DNA from 2 places in the Laceyella sacchari genome. Region 2 is predicted to be linked to the other one. Evidence: riboswitches for the same ligand, from Rfam matches in the RefSeq annotation. Region 2 holds a riboswitch; the other holds the start of a gene.
The links. A riboswitch is a leader RNA that binds a small molecule or an ion and turns the genes downstream of it on or off. The one in region 2 is predicted to bind cobalamin.
Positions count from the first base shown of each region.

Region 1: linked by a shared signal. The riboswitch ahead of cobJ (precorrin-3B C(17)-methyltransferase) and the one ahead of NYR52_RS13760 (ABC transporter substrate-binding protein) in region 2 are both predicted to bind cobalamin.

Region 1 is NZ_CP103866.1:1,517,271-1,524,749, forward strand. Features, by position in the region: gene NYR52_RS07685 (NADAR family protein) at 1-53, opposite strand, end outside; gene NYR52_RS07690 (histidine phosphatase family protein) at 548-1,090, shown strand; cobalamin riboswitch at 1,303-1,499, shown strand; gene cobJ (precorrin-3B C(17)-methyltransferase) at 1,743-3,314, shown strand; gene NYR52_RS07700 (sirohydrochlorin chelatase) at 3,397-4,230, shown strand; gene cobK (precorrin-6A reductase) at 4,244-5,026, shown strand; gene NYR52_RS07710 (precorrin-8X methylmutase) at 5,019-5,669, shown strand; gene NYR52_RS07715 (cobalt-precorrin-5B (C(1))-methyltransferase) at 5,671-6,849, shown strand; gene cbiE (precorrin-6y C5,15-methyltransferase (decarboxylating) subunit CbiE) at 6,770-7,479, shown strand, end outside.
Region 2 is NZ_CP103866.1:2,801,839-2,809,317, forward strand. Features, by position in the region: gene NYR52_RS13740 (arsenate reductase family protein) at 1-195, opposite strand, end outside; gene NYR52_RS13745 (cob(I)yrinic acid a,c-diamide adenosyltransferase) at 244-831, opposite strand; gene NYR52_RS13750 (heme ABC transporter ATP-binding protein) at 828-1,643, opposite strand; gene NYR52_RS13755 (FecCD family ABC transporter permease) at 1,654-2,682, opposite strand; gene NYR52_RS13760 (ABC transporter substrate-binding protein) at 2,679-3,629, opposite strand; cobalamin riboswitch at 3,769-3,965, opposite strand; gene NYR52_RS13765 (alpha/beta hydrolase family protein) at 4,056-4,910, shown strand; gene NYR52_RS13770 (metal-sensitive transcriptional regulator) at 5,051-5,377, shown strand; gene NYR52_RS13775 (class I adenylate-forming enzyme family protein) at 5,722-7,236, opposite strand; gene NYR52_RS13780 (SDH family Clp fold serine proteinase) at 7,452-7,479, opposite strand, start outside.

The DNA.
Region 1 (7,479 bases), 1.3 Mb from region 2:
TCTTTCACCTCTTCCCAATCAGGGCGGATGGGATGTTTGCGGCTACGCCCCAATTGTGCAGCATCTTTCGGTTTTTTTCACTGTGCGAATCTGTTTGGCATAGGGCGTACCGGCGAATTTTTGCGCTTGGAAATAGTGTTCGCTAGAGCGTGTCTGATGAATAGGCTAGCGGCTCCAAAACCATTTTCTCATTCGCTTCACGCCATTGGGTCCGTTCACAGTGTAAATGTGATTTCCATGGGGATACACCTCTCTTTGCAATGAGCTCGCAGATTGGCACTGAGCGGGCATGGATACGACCTGAGATTTGCCCCTTCCTGCAATTTTATTTATTAGATTATAAAAAATATTATATAATTGGATTGTTGATGGGGCAAAATGAGTAACTTCTAAGATAAAAGTGATGTACGGAGAACCTTTTCCTATTGAGTGAATGAAACGAAGGGAAAGGCGTTTAAAATACGAGCCCTTCGTTGTCTCCGCGTTGTTTTCATTCACTTGTTCCGCTGGTCGCTGGCGGCTGTTTCAAGCAGAAAGGATGGAATGCATGAAAATCGGTTTGGTTCGCCATTTTAAAGTGAAGAAAGAATTCCCTAAAAAATTTTTGCTGACACAACAGGAATTATCGCAATGGATTCAGGAATACGATGTCGCTGATATAGAAGAAGGCGAAGTGGATTTAGGAGATATCGCATGGAAACGCTGTTTCACCAGCGATTTGCCGCGGGCGGAAAAAACAGCGCGCAGAATTTATCAAGGGCCGATCACCGTGACAAAAGCATTGCGTGAAATCCCGATCTGTCCTCTTTTTCGCAACCATAAGGTGAAATTGCCGCTTTGGGCCTGGGGGTTAATGATGAGGGGAGCTTGGCTTTGCAATCACCGCTCGCAAATAAAGGCCAAACAGGATGTTCAGAGGCGCTTGACGGACGTGATCGATGAAATCATGTCCCGCAACGGGGAAGACACGTTGATTGTCAGCCATGGGATCCTGATGGTGTCCATGCGCCAAGAACTCCTGAAAAGAGGATTTAAGGGGCCACGCTTGGGCACACCGGCAAACGGCAGGCTGTATGTGTTTGAAAAATGAGCCCTGGATAGCCGTATAGAGAAGGCGCGGGAAGATGTGTATTTTATCAGAAAGTTGATCTGAATTAAACTGCTGGTTAACTGTGAATAATCAAGGAATTAAAAGCATCCGATTAAAAGGACGCGTCTATCCTGCGATAATGCCAGTGGCAAAATTGAAAATATGCAGGCTAGTAAGTTACAATTTCAATATAATGATTTTGTTAAAAAATGAATATCTTTGTGGGGAAAGGTGGAGCGCCAGATCTGCGCTCCCGAAGAGGGAAGATCGGTGAGAATCCGACGCGGTCCCGCCACTGTGAATGGGGAGTCCGAGTTTGGCCACTGCATTTGTTGATGATGGGAAGGCCAGATTCAAGTGAAGACGATGATCCATGAGCCAGGAGACCTGCCTTTTCTGACAACACCGCTTGACCTACGCGGATAGGGAGGTGTTTATAGGGACGGCAAGAGATACGTGTGCCCATGTGGGATGTGTCTGCTTGGTGTCTGCGATTCTGCGCCTATAAACACTTTCTGCCCGAGAGAGCGGAAAGTGTTTTTTCATTTTCCTGACAGGTCAAAGCGTGTAGTCAGGAGCTTTTATTTTCTTTGTCGGTTGAACATTTTTAATAGAATTAATTTTCAATTATATATGGAGATGGGGTGATTGGATGGGCCGTCCAGTCGGCAAGATCTTGTTGGTCGGATTTGGGCCGGGACATGCGGAGCACATAACGGCGCGGGCCCGTTCTGCGTTGATGGAGAGTGAAGTGATCGTCGGGTACAACACTTATGTAGATCTTATCCGTCCGCTTTTAACGACGCAACAGATTGTGCGCACCGGAATGACGGAAGAAGTGAGCCGGGCGCAGGAGGCGGTCAGGCTGGCGGATGCTGGAAAAAAGGTGGCGGTGATTTCCAGCGGTGATGCTGGTGTGTACGGGATGGCCGGTTTGGTTTACGAGGTGTTGATTGAAAAAGGGTGGCGCCCGGAAACTGGCATCGATGTGGAGGTGATCCCGGGAATTTCGGCGATCAACTCGTGCGCTTCGCTGTTGGGGGCGCCGGTGATGCACGATGCTTGCACCGTCAGCTTGAGCGATCATCTGACGCCATGGGAAGTGATATCAAAGCGGATTGAAGCCGCTGCCGCTGCCGACTTCGTCATTGCCTTGTACAACCCTCGCAGCGGGCGCAGAACCAAGCAAATCATTGAAACGCAAAAAATCCTTTTGAAATACCGTTCCCCGGATACCCCGGTGGGATTGGTGAAGAGCGCTTATCGCGAACGGCAGCAGGTGGTGTTGACCACTCTTGGCCAGATGCTGGATCACGAGATTGGTATGCTCACCACCGTGCTGATCGGTAATGGGAGCACGTTTGTGCATGAAGGATTGATGATTACACCGCGTGGATATCAGCGCAAATATACATTGGACCAGACCGTGCAGGCTTTGAAACCGCACGAGCGCCTGCGTCCAGAAGCAGAGCCGTGGGCACTTGATGCTGCGGGTACGCCGGACGCGGCAGACGAAATGAGTCCCGTGCAGTTAGCTGAAGAAGCGCTGTCGATGTTGGAAAGGCGCGAGACTGGCGTCGCGTCGATTTTTGAAGTGGCGGTGTCAGCGGGCTTGGCAGAGAAAAAAATCTCACCGGAGCAGATGCGCTGTTTGGCAGAGGTGGCTGGAGCAGAGGGGGAGATCCATTATACGCCCGATCACCGGTTGGTGCTGAAAGTGCCGACGGAAAACCCAGATCGCGTGGTGGAGCAGTTGAGCGCGGCGGGACTTCTTCTGGAGCCAGTAGGAAATGTAGTTCAATTGAAGGCTTGTGATTTTTGTGATGGGGACAAGGGGGAGTCGATTCCGCAGTTGGAGGAATTACAGAAACGGATTGGGGGCTTGAGCGTCCCTAAGGAGCTGAAAATCGGGTTTAACGGTTGTGCGATGGCTTGCTACGGAGCGGTGACTGAGGATATTGCCATTGTCCATCGCCGTGGCACGTATGATTTGTTTCTGGGAGGCAAGAAAATTGGGCGCAACGCCCAAGTGGCCAAGCGGGTGGCGGAAGGGCTCACCCCTGATGAGTTAATTGACGCGGTTGAACAAACGGTGCGCGCCTACAAAGAACAGGCTGAGCCCAATGAGCGCTTCCATAAATTCTTCAAACGGGTGGAAGAGATTGGTGGGTTTCGATACACCGAAGGCCAGATCACGATTGAACCGCTAGCTTGTGGCGATTAGGCAGGGGGAGGTTATCGTTCTTGCTCGGAAGAGCATGTGGTGCACAGGTCGTGTCCAATTTCAACGGATGGGAGAGAACGAAATGGAAGCGATATTGTTTGTGGGTCATGGCAGCCGTGATGCTGAGGGGAATGAAGAATTGTTGCAATTCACCGCACAGATGGCCACCAAGTTTACGGAACCGATTGTGGAGACCTGCTTCTTAGAATTTGCCCAGCCAGACATGCATGCCGGTGTGAAGCGAGCGGTTGACAGAGGGGCCACTTCGATCAAAGTGATTCCGCTGATGCTGTTCATGGCAGGGCATGCCAAAGTGCACATCCCTTTATTTTTGCAGGAGGCGCAAGCGGCTTATCCCGATGTTCGGTTTGTATACGCGCGGGCGCTTGAGGTGGAGCCATTGGTATTGCCCATCTTGGAAGCGCGGCTTCAGAGCGTGCTTAGGGCTGGGGAAACGGAAGAGACGGCCGTGCTGCTGGTGGGGCGTGGATCAAGTGATGCCGACGCCAACAGCGACTTGTATAAGATCACACGCCTGTTGTGGGAACGATTGCCTGTCCCGTGGGTGGAAGCTTGCTTCATCGGGGTGACGGACCCACGGCTTAATGAAGGATTGAACCGATGCCTTCGATTGGGTGCCAAACGGGTGGTGGTGTTGCCATATTTCTTATTTACTGGCGTGCTGATCAAGCGGATGGAGAGGATGGTGCGGGAGTTTAATGAGACCAACGTCGGTGCAGAAGCGGTGATGGTTTCTTACCTCGGGTGTGACGAAGGGTTGGTAGACATCTGGAAACGCCGCGTCGACCAGTTGGAGCAGGGACAGGCATTGGACTGGAAAACCTTGGCCAAACAGGCGGTCGCGACCGGTCGCCACCATCATCATCATGACCACCATCATCATCATGACCATTGAAGGGGGAACAGCAGTGATTTTTCTGTTGGCTGGAACAAGTGATGCCCGTGAGTTGGCTTGTTTGTTGCAACAAGAAGGGTATCCACTCGTGGCCTCGGTTGTGACCGAAAGTGCCGCCGACAGCTTGCGGGAAGCGGGCGTTTCTGTGCGGGTAGGCCGATTGACGGCGGATGAAATGGTTGCCGTTTTAAAGGAACAAGGCGCTACCATGGTGGTGGACGCCAGCCATCCGTTTGCCGAAGAAGCATCCAAAAATGCGATTCAGGCGGCTGAAAGCGCAGGTATCCCTTACCTTCGCTACGAACGCCCGGAATGGAAGGGTGAGCGTCATCCACTTATCGAGACCGTATCCTCTTATCAAGAGGCGGCGGAAGTGGCGGCGCGCCGAAAAGGGGTGGTCATGCTGACGACAGGGAGCAAAACGTTGGACATCTTCTCTCAGCGATTGTTGTCAGAACCGGGCGTGCGGTTGGTTGCTCGGATGTTGCCACGCAAGGATAACATGGAAAAATGCGAACGGTTGGGTTTGGAACAGAAGAACATCATCGCTATGCAAGGGCCGTTTGGCAAAGAATTGAACAAGGCCTTGTACCAACATTATCAAGTGGCCACCGTCATCACCAAAGAGAGCGGGCAGATCGGTTCGGTTGATGAGAAGGTGGAAGCCGCTTTGGAGTTGGGGTTACATGTAGTGCTTATTTCCCGGCCGCAGATCGAATATGGCCGCGTTTTGGATCAGATCGATCAAGTGCTGGATCAGGTACGAGCAGAATTAGGAGGAATGTCCCATGAGTGAGACTTTTCGCCCCGTAACTACCAAACCTCAGGAGATTGAGGATTTAAGCTTTCAAATGATTGCCGATGAATTGGGGGCGCATGATTTTACGCCGGAGCAATTTCCCGTCGTGCAGAGGGTCATTCATGCAACCGCCGACTTTGAGTTGGGCCGAAGTGTTGTGTTTCATCCTGATGCAGTGCGAGCGGGCATCCAAGCGATCCAAGCAGGCAAGCCGATCGTGGCTGATGTGCAGATGGTGCAAGTGGGGATCAACAAAATGCGTTTGGGAAAATTTGGTGGAGATGTGCGGGTGTATATCTCTGACAGTGATGTGATGGCAGAAGCCAAACGGTTGGGGACGACCAGAGCGATTGTGGCGATGAGAAAAGCAGTCGCCGAGGCTGAAGGCGGCATTTTCGCGATCGGCAACGCCCCCACGGCGCTGTTGGAATTGATCCGCCTGGTTCGGGAGGGTGTAGCCAAACCGGGGCTCATCGTGGGTGTGCCTGTAGGTTTTGTATCTGCGGCGGAGTCGAAAGAGGAGCTGTTGAAGCTAAATGTGCCATTTATCACCAATTTGGGCCGCAAAGGAGGCAGTCCGACGGCGGTGGCGATTGTAAATGCCTTAGCCATGATGGCTGAACGGGAGATGGAAGCGTGACATGAAGTCAACGCAGGCAACAAGCGAAGAAAAGCCGCTCCGTACGGGATATACTACGGGAGCCTGCGCGACGGCGGCGACCAAAGCAGCTTTGCTCTCGTTGATCACCGGGGAAGCCGTCCGAGAGGTGACGATCCGCTTGCCGATCGGCCAAAAGGCGGTGTTTGCCATGGATGAGGTACGGATGGATGGAAACCATGCGCGAGCCAGTACGGTCAAAGACGGCGGGGATGACCCCGATGCCACGCACGGAGCGACGATTGTGTCCACCGTCACCTGGTTGCGTGAACAAGGAATCGAGATTGACGGTGGTGTCGGTGTGGGTCGGGTGACTAAGCCGGGCTTGCCGATTCCGGAGGGGGAAGCGGCCATCAACCCGGTGCCCCGGCGGATGATCAGGGAGACGGTGGAGACGGTGCTAGCCGAACATGGGGTGAACCGGGGCGTCAAAGTGGTCATCTCTGTTCCAGAAGGGGAAGTGATCGCCCAGAAAACGTTGAACGCCCGTTTAGGAATCATCGGTGGCATTTCCATCTTGGGTACGCGGGGGATCGTGGTTCCGTTCTCAACTGCTGCTTACCGGGCCAGTGTGGCGCAGGCGATCCAAGTGGCCAAAGCCAATGGTTGCCGTCATCTCGTGTTGACTACGGGTGGTAGCAGTGAAAAACATGCGATGAAGTGTTTCCCACATCTGCCGGAAGAAGCTTTTATCCAGATGGGCGATTTTGTAGGTTTTGCATTGAAACACGCCAAACGGGCCGGAGTGGAACGAGTGAGTTTAGTAGGGATGATGGGCAAGTTTTCCAAGGTAGCCCAAGGTGTGATGATGGTTCACTCCAAAAGCGCCGCGGTCGACTTTGGTTTTTTGGCGGCGGTGGCGGAGGAAGTGGGGGCACCCCCCGATTTGGTGCAGGCGGTACGTGAGGCTAACAGCGCGACCCACGCGGGCCAGCTGATGGAAGAAGCCGGGCGGATGTCGTTTTTCACGCGGTTGAGCCAGTTGGTCTGCCGTCAAGGCTTGCGGCATGTGGATGGAGGCCTGACGATTGAAACGGTGTTGGTGAAAATGAAGGGTGAACTGTTGGGGAGGGCGGAATGGAGTGGCACAGATGGTGAAACTGATTGGGATCGGTGCGGACGGGAAAGATGGACTCCCCCCGCATTGCCGGAAATGGATTGAAGAAGCGGATGTTTTGATCGGCGGAGAGCGCCATTTGGCTTATTTTCCTGAGCATAGGGGAGAGAAGTGGGTACTCAAAGGCGGCATCATGGGCATGATCGGTCGGATTGCCGAAGTGATGGCGGAGCAGCGCGTGGTTGTGCTCGCTTCGGGCGACCCCCTATTCTATGGAATTGGTCGCTTGCTGGTGCGGCGTCTCGGCGGAGAGCGGGTGGAGATTCTTCCCCATGTGAGTTCGTTACAGCTGGCGTTCGCCCGCATGGGGGAAAGTTGGCAAGGGGTACCGGTAGAAAGTCTCCATGGCCGCCCGTTGTTCGGCTTGGCCCAACGCATCGACGGGCAGGATATGGTGGCGCTACTGACGGATGACCAGAATACGCCTGGGGCCATTGCCAACTATTTGTTGCGGTTCGGCATGACTGAATACAAGGCGTTTGTGGCTGAGAATTTGGGCGGCGCGGATGAACGGGCGGGCTGGTGGGAGTTGGAGCCAATGGCGCAAGCGGAGTTTTCTCCACTCAACATCGTGATCTTAAAACGCCGGGACGGGGCACGAAGCCAGCCTTGGTTCATGGGCATGGATGATGATGCCTTCATTCAGCGCAAGCCGGATAAAGGGCTGATTACGAA
Region 2 (7,479 bases):
GTACTTTTGGCCGCTGGTGTTAAAAAACTTTTGGATCGGCAGTCCACTTTTCTTAACCAAATCTGCCAACTCAGCTTTGGACGGCGGCGTTTCGACGATATGTTTCTCTGTCACCGCCACTCCGTGTTCCTCAAAAAACTTTTTCGCTTTGCGGCACGTTCCGCATTTGGGATACCAATACATCACTAACGCCATACCCGTTTCCTCCTCACATCTCACTTTCGCGCACTCTGCAGTTTAACATCACGTTGTGCCCTGGTCCTTTTTCTCGTCTGTGTGAAACACCCGCACGCCACGCTTATATTCCACATCCGCCATTCCTGCCCGCACATTGGCCACCCGCGCCACAGTGAAGAAGAAGTCCGACAACCGGTTCAGATAACGCCGCACTTCGACGTTTGTTTCTTGCTCCCGGCACAAGCTGACAACCAGCCGTTCTGCCCGGCGCGTCAACACGCGGCATACATGCAAAGCGGCCGACAACGGGGAGCCCCCGGGCAAAATAAATCGTTCCAGTGGTGGGCATTCCTGCTCATACCGATCAATCAATGCCTCCAACCGGGTCACCATCTCCGCTGTCACCATATAGCGACGATTTTTACCCGCTTGAGCCAAGTCTCCCCCGGCATCAAACAATTCATGCTGGATTTCGGTCAAATCTTGGAGCAAATCGGCATGGATTGCCGGGTCCAACCTGACGATTGCCTCACCGACAAACGCATTTACCTCATCCACCGTACCATACGCTTCCACGCGGATATCATCTTTCGACACACGTCCGCCAATGACTCCTGTCTTGCCTTCATCACCCGTCCGGGTATAGATTTTCATCGTTCGCGCTCCTCCCCGCTCTCCTGTGCTTGCATCGCAGTCAATAACACTTGCGGAACCCCGAGCAACGGATGTTCCACCACAATGGGAGACATGCCATAAACCGCTTCGACCATCTCCGGCTCAATCACCTCGTGCGGAGTACCCTGGCGCACGATTCGTCCCTGCTTCAACACCAGCAGGCGGTCACAATATTGCGCGGCCAGATTTAAATCGTGCAAGACCATAATCACGGTCAACCCGCATGACGCCTGCCACTGTTTAATCCAATTCAACAAGGCGAACTGGTATTTCAGATCGAGATAGGCCGTGGGCTCATCCAGCACGAGCAACACCGGCTCCTGTGCCAGCGCCCGTGCTAAGGACACCCGTTGTTTCTCGCCCCCGCTAAGGCCTGCAAAAATCCGCTCGGCCAAATGCTGGCTATCGGTCTGACGCAACACATCAGCCACGATACGCTCATCCCGTTCCCCGAGCCACGGCCAGTGTCCCAGATGGGGATGCCGCCCCATCTCCACTATTCCTTTGACAGTGAAATAGATTTCCCCTACCTCTTCTTGGGCCAAAACCGCAATTTGCCGCGCCCGCTCCTTGGCTCCCATCTCCGCCAATGGCCGGTCTCGCAGCCACACCTGTCCGGAGTCAGCTTTTTTCTCCCCCACCAAGCACGAAAGGAGGGTGCTTTTGCCGCTTCCATTGGGGCCAATGATGCCGACCATCTCCCCCGATGCCACTTCTAAACTGATTTCATGGAGCACCCAGCGACCACCCAAGCGCTTGCCAAGCCCTTCCGCCCGCAATAACACGATCATCCCTCCTCTCTTAGCCATGCCATTTATGTTGGTGCTTGCGCAGTATCACCGCAAAAAATGGAGCTCCCACAAATGCAGTGATGACACCCAACGGCAATTCGCGCGGCTCCAGAACCACCCGGGCCAACGCATCCGCCCAAATGAGGAAGATGGCCCCCGCCAGCAGGGAGAGTGGAATCAGCGTCCGATGATCCCCTCCGGTCAGCATCCGCATGATATGGGGGATCACCAGCCCAACAAATCCAATCATTCCCGCCACTGAAACCGCCGCACCTGTCATCAGCGACGCGAGCAAAATCAATCCCAAACGAACTTGACTGACAGACAGTCCCAAATGCGTGGCCGAACGATCGCCCAGTGCAAACAAATTCAACTCCCTGCTGAACAACCAACACAGCACAAAACCACCAACGCAAAACGGCAAAACTGCTTCTACATGTTGCCACTCACGGAGCGCCAAACTCCCCATCAACCAAAATTGAATCCGGTTGAGCTCTTCCGGGGACAGCGAGATGATCAAGGTGAGTACCGCGCCGAAAAACGCCTGCACCACGACCCCCGCCAAAATCAGCGAAGTCACCTGAAGATGCTTTCTAATCTGCGCCAAGCGCAACACCAGCAATACAGAGATTGCGGCTCCGAAAAATGCTGCCAGCGGCAACGACCAACTGCCCAACAAGGACAGCCCCCATCCCGTGATCACAATGAGCGCGCTGCCAACCGCCGCTCCAGACGAAACCCCCAAAACATAAGGATCAGCCAGCGGGTTGCGCAAAATCCCTTGAAACACGGTGCCGGCAACAGCCAGCGTTCCACCGATCAACGCAACCAAAATCACCCGTGGCAACCGCAATTCCCATATGATCACCGCATCCGGCTCCATGCTTGCGCCATTTCCTGTTAAAACATGATCGACAATCACCCGCCAGACTGTGCCGATTCCGATCTCCGCGCTTCCCACCGACACGGCGGCGGCCAACGAAAAAAGAAGGCAGAGGAACAATCCTCCGCCCCAAACTAACGCTTGCCCCTTACTCACCTCTGTTCACCGAATCTTTCAGGGTAAAATTGCTCGGCCATTTCCTTCACCCCTTGGAAGATCCGCGGACCGGGGCGGTTGGTCAGATTCGGGTCAACCACATAGACGCGTTTCCCTTTGACGGCATTCACCGTCGACCAGCCTTGGCGTTTCAGGATTTGGTCTGTGCTTCCATAAGAAGAAATGATAATATCAGGATTCCATTTGACCACTTGTTCGGCCGACACTTGGGGCCATCCTTTCAACCCGGCCGCCACATTCTCACCACCTGCGGTTGTGACCAATTCATTCATAAATGTGTCACCGCCGACAGTGTACAGTGTCGGGTCCAACTCCACAAACACTTTCACCCGCTGATCCTTGGGTACATTGACCACTTTGCCGTAAATGTCGCGATGCTCTTTCTGCATTTTGGCGATCAACAAGTCTGCTTCGCGCGCCGTATTGGTCGCTGTGGCGATGATTGCAATCGAACGGTAAATGTCTTTAAAACTCTTAGCGTCCAATACCAAAACAGGAATGCCCAGTTTTTTCAACTGCTCCAGCGTCGCTTTGTCATTGGCGCCGTTGGCCAGCACCAAATCCGGTTTCAAGCTGACCACTTTCTCCACATTGATCTTAAAGTCGCCCACTTTGGGCAATTTCTTCACTGCGGCCGGATAATCGTCATTAGTCGTAACACCGACCATTTTTTGATCAAGGCCAAGTGCATAAGCGATTTCCGTGTTGCTGGGCATCAGTGAAACAATGCGTTTGGGCTCTTGCTTGATAGTCACCTTGTTGCCCGCTTGGTCGGCCACCTCTACCGGATATTTCACCGCTGCCGGTTTCACTGGCGTGTTGAGGCGTCCCTCCGTCCCACCGGATGGCGCGCAACCCACTGCACCAAGCACCAGCAACAGACTCAGGCACAGCAGTCCCCATCGTTTTTTCCACTTCACACTCATGTCTTCCGCTCCTTTCTTGATGCACACATAAAAACCTGTGCTTCCTTTGAGGGCACAGGCTGGAGAAAGGCATGCGAAACAACGCGGGACACTGACCCGCCACGCACGCGGTTCTCCTTAACCCACGAAGGAGAACGCAAGTGGACGTATGGAAAAGGCAGGTCTCCTGGCTTAGGGTTCATCGTCCAACTGCGCCTTCCCATCGACGAAGCGACAGTGGCCAGCATACGCTTGCAGTTTTCCTCTCCCTTCACAGTGGCGGGACCGCGCCGGATTCGCACCGGTCTTCCCTCTTCGCTCTCTTATATAAGAAAGACCTTTTCCCCTATTCACTTCGTTCGTTATCATTATAATGGAAAGGGAAACCCGTTGCAATTTTGCAAATTCAGGCATCTTATCTCATTCGACCATCACAGGAGGAATGTTATGAACCGCATATCATTTGCGCTCGACCTGGGCAAAGAAGAACGCGTCATCCGCGGAGACTTGTTTCTGCCGGAAGACACCGGTCGACCCGCTCCTACCGTACTCGTCTGTCACGGATTTAAAGGGTTCAAAGATTGGGGCTTTTTTCCTGAGTTGGGGCAAAAACTGGCGGAAGCCGGATTGGCGGCCATCACGTTCAACTTCTCCATGAATGGCGTTGGCAAAGACCTCGAGCATTTCACTGAGTTGGATAAATTCTCACGAAACACCTTTAGCCGCGAACAGGAGGATTTGGTCCGCCTTGTGCAAGCGTTGCGGCAAGGAGAGATCCCACAGGCAACACGATGCGACCTGACGCGATTGGGCATCATGGGCCACAGCCGTGGCGGCGGCAATAGTTTGCTGTACGCATTGGACCATTCCGAAGAGGTGAAAGCGGCTGTCGTCTGGAACAGTATTCACCGCGTTGACTTTTTCCAACCTGAACTGCTGGAAGAATTGCGAAACAAAGGCATTACCCATGTCATGAATGCCCGGACTGGTCAACGCTTGCCGATTCGGCGCGAAGTCTTGGATGACATTGAAGCGAACCGCGACCGTTTTAATCTTTTGGGACGATTGCCTCAACTCACCCAACCGCTGTTGCTGGTGCAAGGAGGACAAGACCTGCCCGGCTTATATGAAGGAGCCGTGCGGATGGCTGAAGCCGCACCACAAGCAACACTGCATGTGATCCCAGAAGCTAACCACACCATGGGCGCTGTACATCCGTTTGCCGGGGTGACTCCCGCGCTGGAAGAAGCAATCCGGGTCACCGCCGAATTCTTCACGCAGCAATTGGAAAAACAAGGATGAGTTGGGATTACCAAGTCCGCAAAATTGCGCTTGCCAAGCAGGACGGGTAGACTAATATATAGGAAGGGCCATGGACTCACCGCCGTGAACAAGTCAAGGAGACGGCCCAACGGCTTAACTACAGGAAGCGGGTGATATGAATGGAACCGCGTCAATCGGAAGAGCATCCCGCCTGTGCCAACCCAACCGAACGGAAAAGCCATCATTCCGAGAAAGTGAAAACCAACCTTACTTCCCGCCTAAACCGGATCGAAGGACAAGTGCGCGGGATCAAAAAAATGATTGAAAATGATACGTATTGCGATGATGTGCTTAATCAGATCTCCGCTGTACAATCTGCATTGAACAGTGTCGGCAAAATCCTCTTGGAAGGGCATTTGCGCAGTTGCGTCACGGAACGTCTCCAAGAAGGAGACACAGAAGTGATTGAGGAACTGCTCACCACCGTAAAAAAACTGATGAAATGAACGAAGCGGCTTGCGCTAAAAGAAGCAAGCCGCTTTCGTTTGTTGACACAGCTCTTTTATTGACAAACTCCAATCTAGACAAAGCACTACCGTTTTAACTTTTGCATTCAGTTCTCCACTTGATTAAAGCTCCAGTAACAATGCTTTTCCCAAAACGATCTGCAATATTAAATCAACTCCCTAACATACTCATTTCATTAAAATCAGCTTTCTCATCACCAGCCAGGATTTTCCTGGATTTTTATATACTTACAAAATTGATTTAAAATAGTTATAAATGTTAGGTGATATATCCTTCAACAAACAACAAACCGCCCTCCCGCGAGGACGGTTTGCTTTCCCCATTATAAACGGCGTAACACCTGTTCTTTTAATCGATGCTTCATTACTTTGCCCAAACCGTTTTTGGGCAACTGCTCCACAAACATCACTTCCGGCACTTTGTAAGCCGCCAACCGCTCGCGGCACAGATGAATCACCTCTTCTGCTGCAAGCGCGCTACCCGATTTTTTAATAATGCATGCGCATAGCGCTTCTCCCATCACTTCATGCGGAACGCCAATTACCGCCACTTCTAACACATCTGGCAACTGATGGATCACTTCTTCGATTTCATCGGGGTACACATTGTCCCCACCATACACGATCACATCTTTATAGCGGCTCGATATATACAAAAAGCCTTCTTCGTCCACATAACCAGCATCGCCCGTATGAAACCAACCATCGCGCAACACCTTGGCCGTTGCCTCTGGATTGCGCCAATACCCTTGGAACAGATATGGACTTCTGACCACGACCTCCCCAATCTCACCCGGCGGCAACGGCGCGCCTGTTTCGGGATCGGCAATTTTCAATTCCACGCCCGGGGCCAGTTTGCCGACTGAATCAGCTTTGTTCAGACCCATGGTCGGATTCCACCCGCTGATGGCCCATGCTTCCGTGCTACCATAACCTTGCCCCATCACCAACCCCAGTTGGCAATACTCTTTGATAAGCGAAGCGGGCACATGTGTCCCACCGGAGGAGAGAAAGCGCAAGGAAGACAAATCCCGGTGTCCATGCTTCAACTCCTCCAGCATGTAGCGGTATACCGCCGGAAACGCGAACATAACGTTGATCTTCTCCCGCTCGATCGTATCCAAGATGGCAACCGGACGATCATCGGCCAAAAATACCATGGTAACGCCATGCTTAACATTGCTGACCATCATCATGGTGCTACTCATGTGAAACAACGGATGCACGGCCAAAAACTTTATTCCCGGTGGAAAGTTCTGCCGAATCTGTTCGGCGCTAAAGTAAGCGTCCACTCCCTTATGTGCAATCATGCAGCCTTTAGGCAAACCCGTCGTTCCCGACGTGAACAGCATAAAAGCGAGATCATCATCAGCCGGCTGAACCTCAGGCGGTTCCGTAACCGGATACTCCGTGAACACTGCCGCAAAACTCTCCACCAACGACAAACCTTTACCCACGGGTAACACATGCGGCACGGTGGCTTTTTCTTTCACAAATTGCAACGCATCTGCATACTCTTCATCATAAAATAAAACCTTTGGTTCAGCGCTCTCCATAATGTTAGACAGTTCATATGCCGTCAATCGCCAATTCAAGGGGATCACCACCGCACCCACCCGAATGGCGGCAAACAGGATTGTTGGAAAAGGATGATGGTTTTTGCACAAGATGCCAATCCGATCCCCTTTTTCCACACCCAGTTCGAGCAAGTAGTGCGCCAATTGGTTAACCCGCTCATAAAATTGCCGATAGGTAAACCGTTCTGCTCCTCCGACTACTGCTTCTACTTCCGGTGTGAGCTCAGCACGTTCCCTTAAGTATGATTGAATGGTTCCCATCGCCCATGTTCCCCCTTTATCTAATCTACTCCCTGTTCTATTTTAATAAATGAACCTGTGTATGTATATTTTAGATTACCGAAATAAATACAAAACAAAAAGACCGGCCCAGAAAGCTCCGGTCTTTTATGCGATAGGGGTTATGGCGTATTCACATGCGTGTGCATCTCCACCTCACTATAACATAAAACTCTCATTATAAAAATGTATTTTCATTAAAACATCACTGAAGAGCTGGTACTT